DNA from 4 places in the Simiduia curdlanivorans genome. Region 4 is predicted to be linked to each of the others. Evidence: predicted binding sites of a transcription regulator. Region 4 holds the regulator's gene; each other region holds the start of a gene.
What was found. The regulator PhoB, encoded in region 4, activates phosphate uptake and scavenging genes when phosphate is short. The targets are predictions, from matches to a motif close to TGTCATAAANNTGTAACA.

Region 1 (3,862 bases), on a different contig from region 4:
GCGCCGATCTTTGCGCTGAACCCCGTAACCGGGGAGCAGCTGCAGCCCGCCTTTGGCTGCGGCGGCGAGCAGCAGGTGGCGCAAGCCTGTCGCTTGGCGACCCATGCTTTTGATACCTATCGCCATTTACCCTTACGCCAGCGGGCCGATTTTTTAAATGCTATAGCCGAGCAGATAATGGCCTTGGGCGACACCTTAGTGCAGCGGGCCATGGCCGAAACCGGCTTGCCGCAGGCGCGTATTGAAGGCGAGCGGGCGCGAACGGTAGGGCAGTTGCGTTTGTTTGCCCAGGTGGTACGCGAGGGTCATTACCAAGATGCGCGCATAGATCCGGCGCAACCGGCGCGCGCGCCGCTGGCCCGTGCGGACCATCGCTACCGCCAGGTTGCCTTGGGCCCTGTGGCGGTGTTTGGCGCCAGTAACTTCCCCTTGGCGTTTTCGGTGGCGGGGGGCGATACCGCATCCGCGTTGGCGGCCGGTTGCCCGGTTATCGTCAAGGCGCACTCGTCTCATCCCGGTACCTCCGAGCTCGTTGGTCGTGCTGTGCGAGCAGCAGTGCAAGTCTGTGGCCTGCCAGAAGGCGTATTCTCTTTGTTGTTTGGCACTGGCCCGCAGTTGGGGGCAAGCTTAGTCGCGCACCCCGGCATCAAAGCTGTGGGTTTTACCGGCTCTCAGGCTGGCGGTAGGGCGTTGATGACGATCGCCGCGCAGCGCCGAGAACCCATTCCGGTTTATGCGGAGATGAGCTCGATCAATCCGGTTTTTCTGTTGCCCCAAGCGTTGAACCATCGCGCCGCAACCATTGCCGAGGCTCATGTAGCGTCCATGCTTATGGGCGCTGGACAATTTTGTACCAGCCCAGGTTTGGTCATTGCCGTCAAGGGCGAAGGGCTGAACCGCTATTTCGATCACGCGGCCGCATGTTTAGTGTCCGCTGCTAGTCAAACCATGTTGTCGCCGGCTATTCATCAGGCCTATCTCTCTGGGCTTGAACGAGTAAGTCAGGCGCCGGGCGTTAGCGAAGTGGCGCGCGGTAAAAATTCAGCACAACCCTATCAGTGCCAAGCGGGTTTATACCGGGTGAGTGGTGCAGATTTTATGGCCAATGCTCAATTGCACGAGGAGGTCTTCGGCGCTTTGGCGCTCGTGGTCGAGTGCGATAGTGAAGCGCAATTGTTTGATGTGCTGGCGCAGCTACAAGGTCAATTAACTGGCGCCATTCATGCAGACGGCGATGATGATCCCCAATTGGTGCGGCAACTTATTGCGACCTTGGAGTTGAAAGTTGGGCGTATTATTTGGAATGGATTTGGCACGGGTGTCGAAGTGTGTCACGCCATGGTGCACGGCGGGCCTTTTCCCGCCACCTCAGATAGCCGCACCAGCTCAGTTGGCACGGCCGCGATCATGCGCTTCTTGCGGCCGGTTTGCTATCAGGCCTTGCCCGATGACTTTTTACCCGCGGCATTGCAAGACGCTAACCCCGATAATTTACAGCGCCTTGTGGATGGCGTGAGGGGTTAATACCTTCGGCGCTTTTATTGATTGATGTTTACGGCGAGCTTGTGAGTGCCAAGCTCGTCGGTAAACTCGCTGACATGATTAGCAGCAGGCGCTACCGCTATTGGTGGCAGCCTCGGTATCGTAGGGTAGGGCGGTTCCGCAACCATCGAAAATGCCGAAGTGTTTGTCCCAGTTACCAATAAAGTCAAAATGCGCGTTGAAGCGCGTGTCGTGCAACATGCGCCAGGTGTTACCGCACACGGGAAAGACTTTTCCCGTGGCAATGTGGTGGTGTTTATCTAGGGTGAAACTGTGAGGGTGATGTTCGATGCTACCTTTATAGATGACGGCCTGGCCATAGTCTTCACAGAAGGGCTCTAACTCGGCAAGCTTAAATAACCGGTAAGTGGCGGAAAAAAATTGAATGTCGCCACACTTCGCCTTTAATGCTTGGTTTTCGATGCTGATAGGCGCGTCCTTTACCAAGCGCGGATCTAAGAAGCCGCAGGCTTTGGCCGTATTGTGAAAATCATTCCAATAAAAAGCGCCCGATAAACACTCGCCAAATAGCACTGGGTCTTGCGCTAGCTGCGCGGGCATACGCCGGTCGGCATAAACGTCGGAAAAATACATTTCGCCACCTGGCTTAAGTAACCGGTAGGCTTGCTTTAGCACGGCGGCTTTGTCGGTACATAGGTTGATCACGCAGTTAGACACGATAACATCAAGGCTATTGTCGGGAATGTCGAGCCGATCGAGATGCTCGAGCTCCCCCTGCAGGAAAGTGACGTTGGCGATTTTATAGCCGAATTTTCCGCGGTGATAGTCGATGTGGCGCCTTGCTACATCCAGTTGCGGCTCAGTCATGTCCACGCCAATCACAGAGCCTTGTTCCCCCACCAGCGCCGATAGGGCATAGCAATCTCGCCCGGCGCCTGATCCCAAATCTAATATGCGCAGGCCTTCAATGTGTTCGGGTAGCACTAGGCCGCAGCCGTAGTAGCGAGCGTGCACCTCATCGTGGATGGCGGCCAATATGGGTTTTAAATATTCAGGTGGCTGTTCGCCGGTGCAACAGGCGTTGGTTTGTAGGTCTGAAGATTGTTGCAGGGTTTCGCCGTAGTAGGTCTTAACATCTTCGCGCATGAATATCCCCAAAGGAAAGAAGTGTGCCATTGTCGTAGGGCAGTTTGAGCTACGTGGGTGCCTATTGTTACAGAATGGTCTTATTTTTGTCACATCTCTGCCACGAATTTGTCACGCCAGAGCGTTAACTTGCTCAGGAAGATAGCAAATTTAAGGTGAAAATGATGATCAATGTTGAACAATCTGTCGCTACGAAGTTACCTTGGTTGGGCACCAGCTCTCCGATTGTGCGTCAGTCAGCATTGGGAGTCTTTCGCAAGCTGGTACACCAAGACGAAATTAATAATTTCTTACTCGAGCATAAAGACCTTAAAAACTTTAGCTTTATCGATAAAGTGTTTGAGTATTTCAATTTTAGCTACAGCCTGTCGTCAAAGAGCCGAGCCAATATTCCCTCAGAGGGGCGCGTGGTTATAGTGGCCAATCACCCAATAGGCTCATTGGATGGGCTAGCGTTACTGCGCGCCGTGGGCGAGATTCGCGCCGATGTTAAAATAGTCGCCAATGATTTGTTGGCTTCTTTCAGTCAATTATCCGAGCTTCTGATCCCCATCGATAATATGGGCCAGTCGTCCTACCGCAAAAGTTACCGAGCGGTAATCGAAGCGTTAGAAGACGACTGTGCGATTATTGTGTTTCCGGCGGGTGAGGTGTCCCGAGTTAGCCCTGTGGGTGTGCGCGACGGGCGCTGGCAGACGGGCTTCCTACATTTTGCCCGTAAAACCGGCGCCAATATTTTACCTGTTCATATCGAAGCCCGTAATTCAGCCTTGTTTTACAGCTTGTCGATGATTTACAAGCCGCTCAGTACCCTGTGGTTAGCGCGCGAGATGTTTAATAAAAACCATACAGATATAAAGTTTCGCGTCGGCGACCCACTGCCGGCAAAAGGCTTTGAAGCGCTTCAAGTTGCCGATAGATCGGTGGCGGCGCGCTTAAAAAAGTATATCTACAAAATGGGCAAGGGCAATGCCAATGGCTTCGTCACCGAAAAGACCTTAGCGCACCCAGAAAATGCCAACGCTTTAAAACAGCAGCTGAGCTTTCAAACACTGCTCGGTGCAACACGCGATAGCAATCAAATCTATCTGGCGCAGTATTTGGAAGATTCGCCACTCATGCGCGAGCTTGGGCGCTTGCGCGAAGCAACCTTTCGCAAGGTGGGCGAGGGCACTGGTTCGCGTCGGGATTTGGATAACTATGATCGCACCTA
Region 2 (3,862 bases), on a different contig from region 4:
AACGGCAAAGGTATCGCCCGTGTCGCGATGCACGAAGCGCTGCACCAAACTATTGCGCATGGCAACCACGGCGCCATTGCTCTCTTGCCGTGGCAATTCAATACCCTCCATCAAACCCAGTGCCCTCACTTTTTTGTGTTTATAGATAATGGCATTGCTGATGGCATCCGTGCCCGTTGCGCTCTCATCAACACTAAAGGCATAACGATACACTGACCGGCCAACTTCCCGATTCAACGCCGTAACCAAGGAGCGAATGGCACTTGACCTACCGAAGCCATCATTTTCTATTTCAATTAAACCGACAACGTCGGCGTCCAACACGGCCAGCGCTTTGACAATCCGGGCTTCCTGTAATGCAAACTCTTCTGCATTTCCAGCGCCGCGGTTCTCTGGATAGCTAAAGGTGACACTGCCATCGTCGAGCACTTTGCCATTGAAATAGTTGAGTACATTGAAACTCGCCACCGATAAATTACCATGGCGAATATCCGGTGCCTCTTGGCGACTCGACACAATAGCAAAGCTATCTTTACTGGGGTTGATACGGTAAGCGCCGAATGAAAAATTCAGCGGGCCAGTGGCCGATACGACATCGCCAACACGTGGCGCGTTGGCATAGTTAAGGCCATCAACATTTTCTGTCGAATAGAAATCAATGCTATCTGGGTAGCTAGCGTCAACACTATCTTCAACAAGAAGAATGTTAGCCGTAGCATTCGCAACCGCCTGTTGATATTCAGCACTTAAAGGTACCGCCACATCCGTTGGCGACCACTTCAGATCATCACTGATAAACATTTCACCGTACTTGGTGAAATTGTCCAAGCTGAATATCTTAGCGTTATTAACACTGGCAACCATACCCTCAAGACTTTCCAAATTTACTAGCCCCTCATAGGGCATAGGAACAACTACTGCGGCAACCATTTCATCCGCTAGGCCGCAGTCAAGCACCTCGCTCGCTTTAATCTGGCTATTGCCATAATACTCACCAGCCTCGCCTAGAACGCGAACAATATGTTGCTTAATAACTTGGCCTGGAAAACTGCCAAAGATAAAAATACCTTCCGAGCTGGCACTGTTGTCATCATAATCGGCTGCCTCCTCTTGCAGGAAAAAGCCATTGCTGCGCAACCCGGTCACGATACCTTCAACCACCACCTGCTCACCGGCATTCGTCACCGAGTCAGCAGTACCCTGCACACCACTAATCAACGTGGCAGGCTCTGAACAGGCGCCAATTTCGAGTGTTTCTCCATTGCCAGTACCGTCACCATTGCCGCCACCTGAATCACCAATATCGCTAAAACTGGCAATGGGCATGGCACTCACAGCGCCGGCATTATCTAACTCACCGTCCCAGGCATCCGCTCCGCTAAAGCGCCATTCACTCGCAGCGAAAACGCCATGATTGGCAGCACTGCCATTGTTGCGATAGGCCCAGCCGTCTTGATGATCCCAAGCCGTGCCAGTGCCATCCACATTAATGTCGCCGAACTGATCGATAACAATACCGTCTTTAAAAATTTCGATGGCATCATCGCCGTTTATGTTGGCGGTAGAGTCATTAAATAGGTAAGTAGGCGTGAAGCCAAAATAGTCGGTAAACCCGTCAGAACCGTAACTCGAAGAATAGCTGGTGACATACAAGTAATTCCCTGCCCCCACTTCAATAGCTGGAAAGGTCATCTCTTGGCCGTCTGAACCGCCGCCATTATTCGCCGAGCCCGCGCCATAAATACTCAGGTCCGCTATATACGCATCGGTATACAACTCGAAACCTTTCGGCAGGCCGCCCGGCAAGGGGCCGTCAAACACACCGGTAATAACAAGATCAGCTTGCGTCTGCAGCGATAGCGCCGCCAACACAGCGGCAAGAATGCCATGATTTTTCATTAACAATATCCTTATTCGCGTTATAAGTGGGCAGGCTTAAAGGTAAGCCAAAACATGAGATAAAACGGTTAACGGGCGCATTTGAGCAAAAGCAAATGACGAACGAATAGCATTTACATGACGCTTATAAGAAACATTTATGACGAATAAAATATCTGCAAATATACGCCTAAAAAGCCATTCTTTTCGCTGAGAAAAGTGTGACAAATTTACTTAATACGCCGTCAAAAACACGTGATCTTGCTGAGAACAAAGATCTATAAATATATCGCTACCCATCGAATCGCTAGTCTCGCCGAAGAAACACACAGGCTTAGCGTGCCGTCTAACTGGCAACACCCATTTCCTGTCACATAAGTGCAACAAAAAATTCATTTAATGACAGCTAAGTCGTGCCGATAGCACCTTAATATCCTTGGTTAAATGACCCCTATGCTCAATCTCAGTGTGCGAACCAAACTTATATTACTGATCTTATTGCCTTTGATAGTCACCTTTACCTTAGCGCTTTTTGCTCAGGCTCAATTGAAGGCGGTTGGCAATGCCAGTCAGCAGATAGCCAAGCAACGGTTGATGCCGCTGTGGCAGCTCAGCCAGCTGTCGCAGATGTATACCAATGGGGTTATCGATACAGCGCACAAAGCCCGTGCGCAGATGCTGTTGTGGTCCGAAGCCGAAATGAAAATTAAGACAAGCCGCACGGATATTCAACGCGCTTGGGCAACCTATTTAGGCAATACATTAAGTGCGGAGGAAACTGACATTTTACGTCGGGCCGAGCCATCGATAAAAACGGCGGATCTAACAATCGCTAAATTGGAACAATTGATCAGCGACCAATCATCCTATGAACTGGGCAACTATATCGATTTAGAGATGTATAGCGGCCTAGAGCCACTGCTTAACAATCTAGACCAACTTATCCTGATTCAAGGCGAGCTAGGGGCGAAAGCCGCAGAAAATGCCTTACTCATGTCCAACCAAGCCAGCGCAACATTTTTTTCCTGGGTTGCCGGCCTTGCTCTCCTCTTACTCATAGCTGGCTTTTGGGTATTCCGCAGTATCAGAAGACCCATGACACAACTACTAACAACTATCACCAAAATAGAAAGGGACAAAGATCTGACGCTACGCACTCACATTGCCGATGGCAATGAGTTTGGCGACATGGGGCGCCGCTTTGATCGCATGATGACGACTATTGGTAGGTTAGTTAATGACATTCAAACAGTAGGCGATCAATTAAGCGGCGCGGCGGGTACGCTTTTAGACACCAATCAAAACAGCGGCCAAAGAATTAATCAGCAACAGCTTGAAATTGATCACGTATCTGAATCGACACAGGCACTCAATGCCTCAGCATCCGTTGTCTTAGAACAAGTTCAAGAAACCGAAACAGCAACAGATGCCGCCGATAAGGTTGCCGGAAAGGGGGCATTTATTATTAAAGACGCGATAACGGCCATCACCGAGCTATCGAATACCGTTACCCTAGCAGCGGCCAGTATTCAAACCCTGCAAGTAGATAGCGATAGCATCGGTGGCGTACTGGAAGTCATCAAATCTATTGCCGAGCAGACCAATCTTTTGGCGTTAAACGCAGCCATTGAGGCCGCACGAGCCGGAGAACAAGGAAGGGGGTTTGCCGTAGTGGCGGATGAGGTTAGGCAGTTAGCGAGTCGCACCCAGATATCCACCAGCGAGATTCAAACCATTATCGAAAAGCTGCAACTGGGCACTCAACAGGTCACACGGCAAATGCAAGCAAGTGAAACGGCGGCACAAGATAGCGTACAAAAGGCACGCGCCGCCGGCGAAGCCATTGTTGAAATTGAGCGCGCCTTTAGCACTATCAGTAAAGCCAGCCAACAGATATCAACCACCGCCAACGAACAAAGAGCACTAGCGGAAAAGGCATCAAAGCGTACGCAAAATGCCAAACAGTTGGCAGCCGGCAGTGTTG
Region 3 (3,862 bases), on a different contig from region 4:
GTGTGCGTTGTTGCGACTTCTCGACAGACCCCGGTATGCCTTCGAAGCCGCGCCTAGCCCACGAAATTTGCTGGAAGCCAGAGCGGCACCAGAGTTATTCAGAGGTTCCCTAGGGCTTAAAAAACTTGCGTCTATACTGTAACGTCGGTGTCTAAACTGGCTCCAATTCACTGATTTACACGGAAAGGGCACTTGCCCACAATAAAAGCAACTGGCATGTTACGGAGAAATCTTATGTCTAAGTCTATGAAAACCCCTTTTGCCGCCGCTATTGGCGCTGCAGTACTTGCATCTGCTGCTATCTCTAGCGCTGCATTTGCCGACCAAAACCCCTTCTCTGCACAGGAATTGAGTAGCGGTTACAACTTGGCCGATAATCACGCAGAAGGTAAATGCGGTGAGGGCAAGTGTGGCGATAAGGCCAAGAAAGATGGCAAGTGTGGCGAAGGCAAGTGCGGTGATAAAGCCAAAAAAGATGGCAAATGTGGCGAAGGTAAGTGCGGCGACAAGGCCAAGAAAGACGGTAAGTGCGGTGAAGGGAAGTGCGGCGATAAAGCCAAAGAGGGCAAGTGTGGCGAAGGTAAAGCCGACAAAGAAGGTAAATGTGGCGGTGCTGCATAATCTTTGGTTGGTAACGAGGAAACCTACGCTTGGCTCATAACCTTGATAAAGTTGTAACTAAACCGGCGCTTAGCGCCGGTTTAGGTTTACGACGCAGTGAAATGAAAAGCTTCGCCGAGCTGACGCCCGCCGAGGTAAACTTTATGGAGGTGGCACCAGAGAATTGGATTGGTGTTGGCGGTCGTTTCGGTGAACAATTACGCAGTTATACCGAGCGTTTTCCTTTTTTCTGCCATGGCCTTTCGCTTTCCATCGGCTCTCCAGCGCCGCTTGATACGGCCTTGATTAGCAATATAAAAAACTTTCTCGATGAGCATAAAGTCCTCTGTTATAGCGAACATCTAAGCTATTGCAGCGACGATGGGCACCTGTACGACTTACTGCCCATTCCCTTTACCGAAGAGGCGGTACACTATGTGGCTGGCCGCGTGCGCGAAGTGCAAGATAGATTAGAGCGCCGAATTGCCTTGGAAAATGTGTCTTATTATTTAACCGCTGGGCAAGATTTAACCGAGGCTGAATTTATCAATGCGGTGCTTAGCGAAGCCGATTGTGATTTGTTATTAGATGTAAACAATATTTATGTGAACAGCATTAATCACCGCTATAACGCCAGTGATTTTCTGCGCCAACTGCCGGGTGCCCGCACCGCCTATTACCACATTGCGGGTCACTATGACGAAGCGGAAGACTTAAAAGTAGATACCCACGGCGCCGATGTGATCGAGCCGGTTTGGGCTTTGCTGGAACAGGCTTACGGCCTGTTTGGCGTGAGGCCGACGCTGTTGGAACGGGATTTCAATATTCCGCCTTTGGTGGATATGTTGGCCGAGTTGAATCGAGTAAAGCAGATTCAGACGCGCGCCTTAGCGGGTGGCGCGCACGATTTTCGCACCGGCTCACCGACTTCCTCAGGTGTTATAGCATGAGCGAAAGTGCCACCACATTCAGTCGCGCGCAATATTCGCTGACGCAATATCTGCGTAACCCTGCGCGCTGCGCGGCGCCGGAAGGCGTCGAGCGGCGGCGGTTACAGGTTTATCAAGAGCTGATTTTTAATAATATCGAAGATTTTTTAAGCAGTGGTTTTCCCGTGCTGCGCAGCCTCGTGGCGGACGATACTTGGCTTGCCCTCGTGCGTTTGTTCGTCGCCGACTACCGCGCTCACTCGCCTTACTTTTTAGAGATCGGGCAAGAGTTTTTGAACTTCGTTTCGGCCTCTGAAAAAGCCCAAGCCCTGCTGCCGCCCTTTGCCACTGAACTCATGCACTATGAATGGGTGGAGCTGGCGCTCGATGTAGCACCGGAGTCCTTGCCTGAGCCGGCCGATAAGCCGCCGGTAACCCTTGCCACCAACGTCCGCTTATCGGCATTGGCTTGGCCTCTGGTATATCAATACCCAGTGCAAACCATTGGCCCTGCGCATCAACCGAGCGATATACCGGCGCTGCCAACCTTTCTACTGGTGCACCGCGATCGCCAGCACCGAGTTAAATTCATGGCGCTGAACGGCTTGAGTTATAGCCTGTTGGATGCGGTGGATAAGGGGGCGCAACTGGGCCTGAAACGCTTAATTCATGACTTGTTTGAGTTGGTACACGGGAACCAAGGTACGCCAGTGTCAGCGCTGTTCACGGAACAGGCCTTGGCCTTAGTTCAGCGCTTTGTAGACCAAGATATACTTCACATTTGCTAAAAATTGGCGCCTGTCTATTCTAATGTCACTTGACAGTTTTATGACAAAAGTAGCTTATTCGAAGTTCTTTTCTTAATTAAAAGCCCATTTTTAATTGCTTAATCTTCTTTGCTCGACACTCTTGTCATTTTTCTGCAATATTTCGCGGCCAGAATGCACGCCAATCCGGTGAAGTGTTTCACTCGATGAAATGAAATGCCTAAAAACTGAAATGCCTAAAAAACGTAAAGGGGATTATCCATGCAAGCATCACTGAAAAAAGTTCTGCCGTTCGCTATCGCAGCGGTTTTGCCAATGGCCGCACAAGCTGAAGGCCCAATTGACGGAAAAATTTACGGCAAGATCAACCTCTCAGTAGAAAATCAGGACGAAGCCGGTGTTTCTACCAATGAACTGCAGAGCAATGCCTCGCGTTTGGGCTTTGCTGGCAAGACCGCGCTGTCCGATAGCTTGAGCGTGATTTATCAGCTGGAATACGAAGTAGACCCAGATTCAGGTACTGACGTATTCAAGCAACGCAATAGCTATGTAGGCTTAGCCGGTGGCTTCGGTAGTGTTATTGCTGGTGTGCACGATACCCCTACCAAACTGCTGCAAAACAAAGTTGATCTGTTCAACGACCTGCAGGGCGATATCAAAAGCATCATCACCAAGAGTGAAGTGCGCTCTAAAAATACCGTGATGTACGCCACGCCTGAGATGGGTGGTTTCTTTGCCCAAGGCGCTTACGTGATGAGCGAAGCTGAAAACGTAGACGATGGTTACTCTGTTGCCGGTGGTTGGGAAAACGACACCTTCTACGCCGGTATCAGCTATGACACCGACGTGCGCGCAGTGGACTCGACCGTGATTCGCGGTGTTGTGCAGGCGACCTTGGGCAGCTTCCAACTGGGCCTGTTGGCTGAGACCGATGACACAGCCGGTGTTGAAACCGACGGTTGGGCAGTGAGTGGCCAATACAAGATGGGCGACTGGGCCTTGAAGGCGCAGGCTGGTCAATCTGATATTTCTACCGCTGGCGGCGAAACCTATTCATTAGGTGCCGATTACAAGCTCGCCAAAAACACCAAGCTGTTTGGTTTCTACACCAATGAAACCGCTGACAGCGAAGCGAAAGAAGCTGACTACGTCGGCTTGGGCATTGAGCACAAGTTCTAGTATTCGGTTTTCGTGATAAGGGTGCTTCGGCACCCTTTTTGTGTTTTTGAGGAAGACAAATGATAGTGCACAGTAGATTGATAAACGCCGGGGTGTTTTGCCTCGCCTGCTTGGTGATAGGGCAGGCCCAAGCGGCGGAGGTGACGCTAGATGCAGAGGGTAAACCCTGCGAGGAGATGGTGGATTTGTCGGAAACCGGGCAGTTCCATCGTTTGCACTTTGAGTGCGCTGAGGACAAGCCTGCGCCTCACTCTTCCGATCCGGCACCGGTACAGGTTCCCGCGCCGGTGCTGGAACAAGCGCCATTAGTCGCGCAAACGCCTGCGCGCGCGGCAGAGATCCTCACCGTTCGCGCATCGCTAGAGCTTGCCAATGCCGATAGCTTGC
Region 4 (3,862 bases):
TCGCGCCGGGTTTCGAACCACCAAGTATTGAGGCTGCCAGCCCGACGCCGCACCGACGCAGCCGGCTTGCTCTAAGGCGTGCAAAAAATCGTACCGGCCAAAGGGGTAGCGACTGCGCAAAAGACTCTGCCAGGTGTTGGCACCTATGGCTTCGATGGTATCAACGAGTTCGATATTTAGCATGGCGCCATACTAAGGTTTGCTCGCCTACTTGGGTAGCGGCGCGCGCGCTAGTTATTGAGGTGTAATCTGTAGCAGTCGCTGTTTAGGGAAGTGACAGGTAAAACTCGAACCCTTGGCTACTTGGCTGCTGATGTCGAGCCGCGCGTCGTGGCGGGACAGGGCGTGTTTGACGATGGCTAAACCCAAGCCTGTGCCGCCTGTGGCACTGTTGCGGCTGTCGTCTACTCGGTAGAAGCGCTCGGTCAAGCGCGGCAGATGTTTAGCGTCTATACCCGGGCCGTTGTCGGCCACTTCCACCTGCAGGCCATATTGATCTTTGCGCGCATTGACGGTGATGGTGCTGGTGTTAGGCGTGTATTTAATGGCGTTGGTAATGAGGTTGCCGAAGGCACTCTGAAGTTCTTTTTCTACCCCGAGTATGGCGATATCGTCAGCGCAGTTTAACACCAGATTGCGCGGCTGCTTCGCCACCGAATGGGTTTCGTCGATTAGCCGGTTGAGCAGTGGATAGAGCGCAACCGGCTGATGCCGCTCGGGATTAACCTCTGTCTCGAGCACCGAAAGCGCAATTAGGTCGTTCACCAGCATGTGCATGCGCGAACACTGTTGTTGCATTTGCGCGAGTGGTTTCTGCCAGGCCTCGGGTTTATCGTCGGCGTCGGCGAGAGTCTCTAAATAGCCTTTGAGTACCGTCAGTGGCGTGCGCAGTTCGTGCGATACATTGGCGACGAAATCTTTGCGCATTTGCCCAAGCTTGTGCAGCGAGGTAATGTCGCGCGCCACCACTAGCCGTTCGTTTTGGCCATAGCGGGTGACTTGGAACTGCAGGCGCTGGTCTTTATTGCGCGAGGCGGGTAAATCGAGCGGCTGCCGGTAGTCTTGGTTTTCCATGTAGGCGACAAACTTGGGGTTGCGCACATAGTTCACCAGTGGCTGGCCTTGGTCGGTTTTCTCAAAGGCAAAGAGGCGCTCGGCAGCTGGGTTCCACCAGTCGATATTGCCCCGGCTGTCGAGTAACAGCACCGCATCGGGCAGTGCGCCGGTGGTTTCCTGAACGCGATTTAACACCTGCCTCACGCGATCCGACTCTTTTTCCTGGCGCTTTTGCAGCCGGTAAATGCTTTCGAAAATATCAGACCAAATCCCACTGGCCTCCGGCGGCGGCGATTTTTTGCGCTGGTTTAGCCACAAATCCAGCTGCCGTATTTGCCAAAGCATCCAAAAGATATAGAGGGTACAACCCAGCAACAGCGTGACCAGCACGGAGCCATTGGCCAGGCCAAAACCAATGCACAGCGTGGTGAACAGGGCGACGCGCTTGAGCTCGGCATGAAATCCTCTTAACACGAAACGTCCTTATTTGCTGGCGACTTTGGTGGAGAATCGATAGCCCGAACCGCGCACGGTTTGCACAAATCTGTCGTGTTCTTGCATGGATAGAGCCTTGCGCAGGCGCCTTATGTGAACGTCTACCGTGCGCTCATCAATATACACATTGCCGCCCCAGATGTGGTCGAGCAGCTGGCCGCGATTGTACACGCGCTCTTGGTGGGTCAGGAAAAAAGCCAGCAAGCGGTATTCGGTTGGACCCATATCCACCGGCTCATCGGCGATAGTAACGCGCTGGCTAATGGGGTCTAGGCACAATTGATCGACGGTGATGGGCTGTTCTGGTGTATCGGGTTCGATACGGCGCAGCACGGCCTTTAACCGCGCAATCAGCTCGCGCGGCGAAAACGGCTTAGTGATGTAATCATCGGCGCCTGTCTCTAGGCCCTGAATTTTATTATCTTCCTCGCCCTTCGCCGTGAGCATGATAATGGGGGTTTTGGCCGTGATCTCTTCGCGCTTTAACCGCCTAGCTAGCTCGATGCCCGATGTGCCCGGCATCATCCAGTCTAACAGGATTAAATCGGGCTTCTCATCAATCGCCAAGGCGTGACCCTGCTGGGCATTTTCCGCTTCTAGACAGCGGTAGTCTGCCATCTCCAAGGCCACGCGCAACATGTCGCGAATGGAGGGTTCGTCATCGATGATCAAAATGGTCTTTTTGCTCATAACCGGTTCGTCTGCACTTTGGTTGGACCTGTATTAGATTACGGTTAGATGACAGTTATATGACGAGGCCTCTAATCAAGCTAGCAGGGTATCAGCCAGTATGCCGGCAAATATCACCGCGCCCACCCATTTGTTGTTAAGAAAGGCCTGAAAGCAGGCCTTAGGTTGGCGTTTGCGGCTGAGCCAGAGCTGCCAAATAAACAGCAAAGCGGCACCAGCTAGGCCGGCGAGATAGTAGTGCCCAAGCTTAAAGTGATCGCCCGCCAACCACAGCGCAAACAGTGTCATTAGCTGCAAACAGCCGATAATCACGAGATCCAGTTCGCCAAACAGTATGGCGGTGGATTTAACCCCAATGCGCAAATCGTCGGCGCGATCCACCATGGCGTAGTAGGTATCGTAGGCCACGGTCCAGAGTACTACGGCTGTATATATGAGCCAGATGCCGTTATCCAGATCACCGCGCACGGCGGCAAAGGCCATGGGAATACTCATGGCAAAGGCGGCGCCCAACACCACTTGCGGTAAGTGGGTGTGACGTTTCATGTAGGGGTAAATCGTTGCGAGTGCCAAGGCACCAAAGGCCAGCGAAAGGGTTAATAGGTTGGTGAGCAGGACCAGAAAAAAGGCGCAGATAATGAGCCCAGCGAAGCACAATAACGCGCCGGACGGCGTCACTTCGCCGGTTGCCAGAGGGCGCGACTTGGTGCGAGCCACTTGCCCGTCGACCTTGCGATCGGCGTAGTCGTTAATAACACAACCCGCCGCGCGCATAACAATGACGCCTGCTACAAAGATAGCGAGCACTCGCAAACTGGGTGTGCCATCGGCCGCGATCCAGAGCGCCCAGAGCGTGGGCCAGAGTAACAACAAGGTGCCGATGGGTTTATCAAAGCGCATTAGGCGCCAATAGGCGCCTAGGGTCGAGGTGCCGGCTTTTACTTGGCGCGCTGGTTTGGTCGAGCGCGTTTTTGCTGCGGTTGACTTCCTGGGTTGATCCTTGGCCATGTGATGTTCCTTAAAGGCTCGCGAGAAAGTCTGGTAGGAATACTTCGCTCACCAGTAGTGGGTTCTTGTCGATGTAGAAAACCGAGCGCCGGCCCCACAAGTCGACGGCAACCGGCAATTTCAAGTCAGGGTGTAGATACTGGTGCTCGGCGCAAATAGCGGCGGCCTCTAGCGGGTCTCTACGCATGCTTGGGTCTTGGAATAGCAGCGCGCCGAGGGGCTTATTGTCTAGGTACTTTAAGGCTTTAAGTCGACCGGTCAGGCTGGTATAAGGGACCAGACTGCGGGCGAAAACCCAGTTTTCACCCCGCCCCTTGAGAATGACTTCGCGCACTAACATCTTTTGCCGCGACGGGCATTTCAGCACCAATAATTCACTGGGTCTTGCTTGGCCCCAGCCTTGGTTTAGCAGCTGAACGTCGAACTGGCCCTGACAGTGGGCCTGCAAGCGGGCGGTGAGTGAGCCTTGGTCTAGAATCCAAGGCGCCAAGTCGCGCGGCAGTTGCCAGCCTTTTTGCGCGGCGGGCCGCCACAGGGGCTCGCGTTGTCGATAATGTATGGGCAATGGCCTTCCTAATTGCAAATATGCGGTGTGTTTAGACAAATAAACCTG

Region 1: olsF (bifunctional ornithine lipid synthase OlsF) is a predicted target of PhoB. The motif match lies at 2,726-2,743, and genes of this name have one in related genera.
Region 2: QWY82_RS18315 (ExeM/NucH family extracellular endonuclease) is a predicted target of PhoB. The motif match lies at 2,027-2,044, and genes of this name have one in related genera.
Region 3: QWY82_RS17615 (porin) is a predicted target of PhoB. The motif match lies at 2,440-2,457, and genes of this name have one in related genera.

The regions. Positions count from the first base shown of each region.
Region 1 is NZ_JAUFQG010000006.1:443,039-446,900, reverse strand. Features, by position in the region: gene QWY82_RS15840 (aldehyde dehydrogenase (NADP(+))) at 1-1,524, shown strand, start outside; gene QWY82_RS15835 (methyltransferase domain-containing protein) at 1,603-2,649, opposite strand; gene olsF (bifunctional ornithine lipid synthase OlsF) at 2,814-3,862, shown strand, end outside.
Region 2 is NZ_JAUFQG010000006.1:1,031,421-1,035,282, forward strand. Features, by position in the region: gene QWY82_RS18315 (ExeM/NucH family extracellular endonuclease) at 1-1,899, opposite strand, end outside; gene QWY82_RS18320 (methyl-accepting chemotaxis protein) at 2,332-3,862, shown strand, end outside.
Region 3 is NZ_JAUFQG010000006.1:864,174-868,035, reverse strand. Features, by position in the region: gene QWY82_RS17630 (HvfA family oxazolone/thioamide-modified RiPP metallophore) at 235-621, shown strand; gene QWY82_RS17625 (HvfB family MNIO-type RiPP peptide maturase) at 651-1,550, shown strand; gene QWY82_RS17620 (HvfC family RiPP maturation protein) at 1,547-2,317, shown strand; gene QWY82_RS17615 (porin) at 2,558-3,475, shown strand; gene QWY82_RS17610 (hypothetical protein) at 3,535-3,862, shown strand, end outside.
Region 4 is NZ_JAUFQG010000004.1:840,141-844,002, reverse strand. Features, by position in the region: gene QWY82_RS03915 (GNAT family N-acetyltransferase) at 1-183, opposite strand, end outside; gene phoR (phosphate regulon sensor histidine kinase PhoR) at 235-1,530, opposite strand; gene phoB (phosphate regulon transcriptional regulator PhoB) at 1,540-2,241, opposite strand; gene ubiA (4-hydroxybenzoate octaprenyltransferase) at 2,317-3,249, opposite strand; gene QWY82_RS03895 (chorismate--pyruvate lyase family protein) at 3,260-3,814, opposite strand.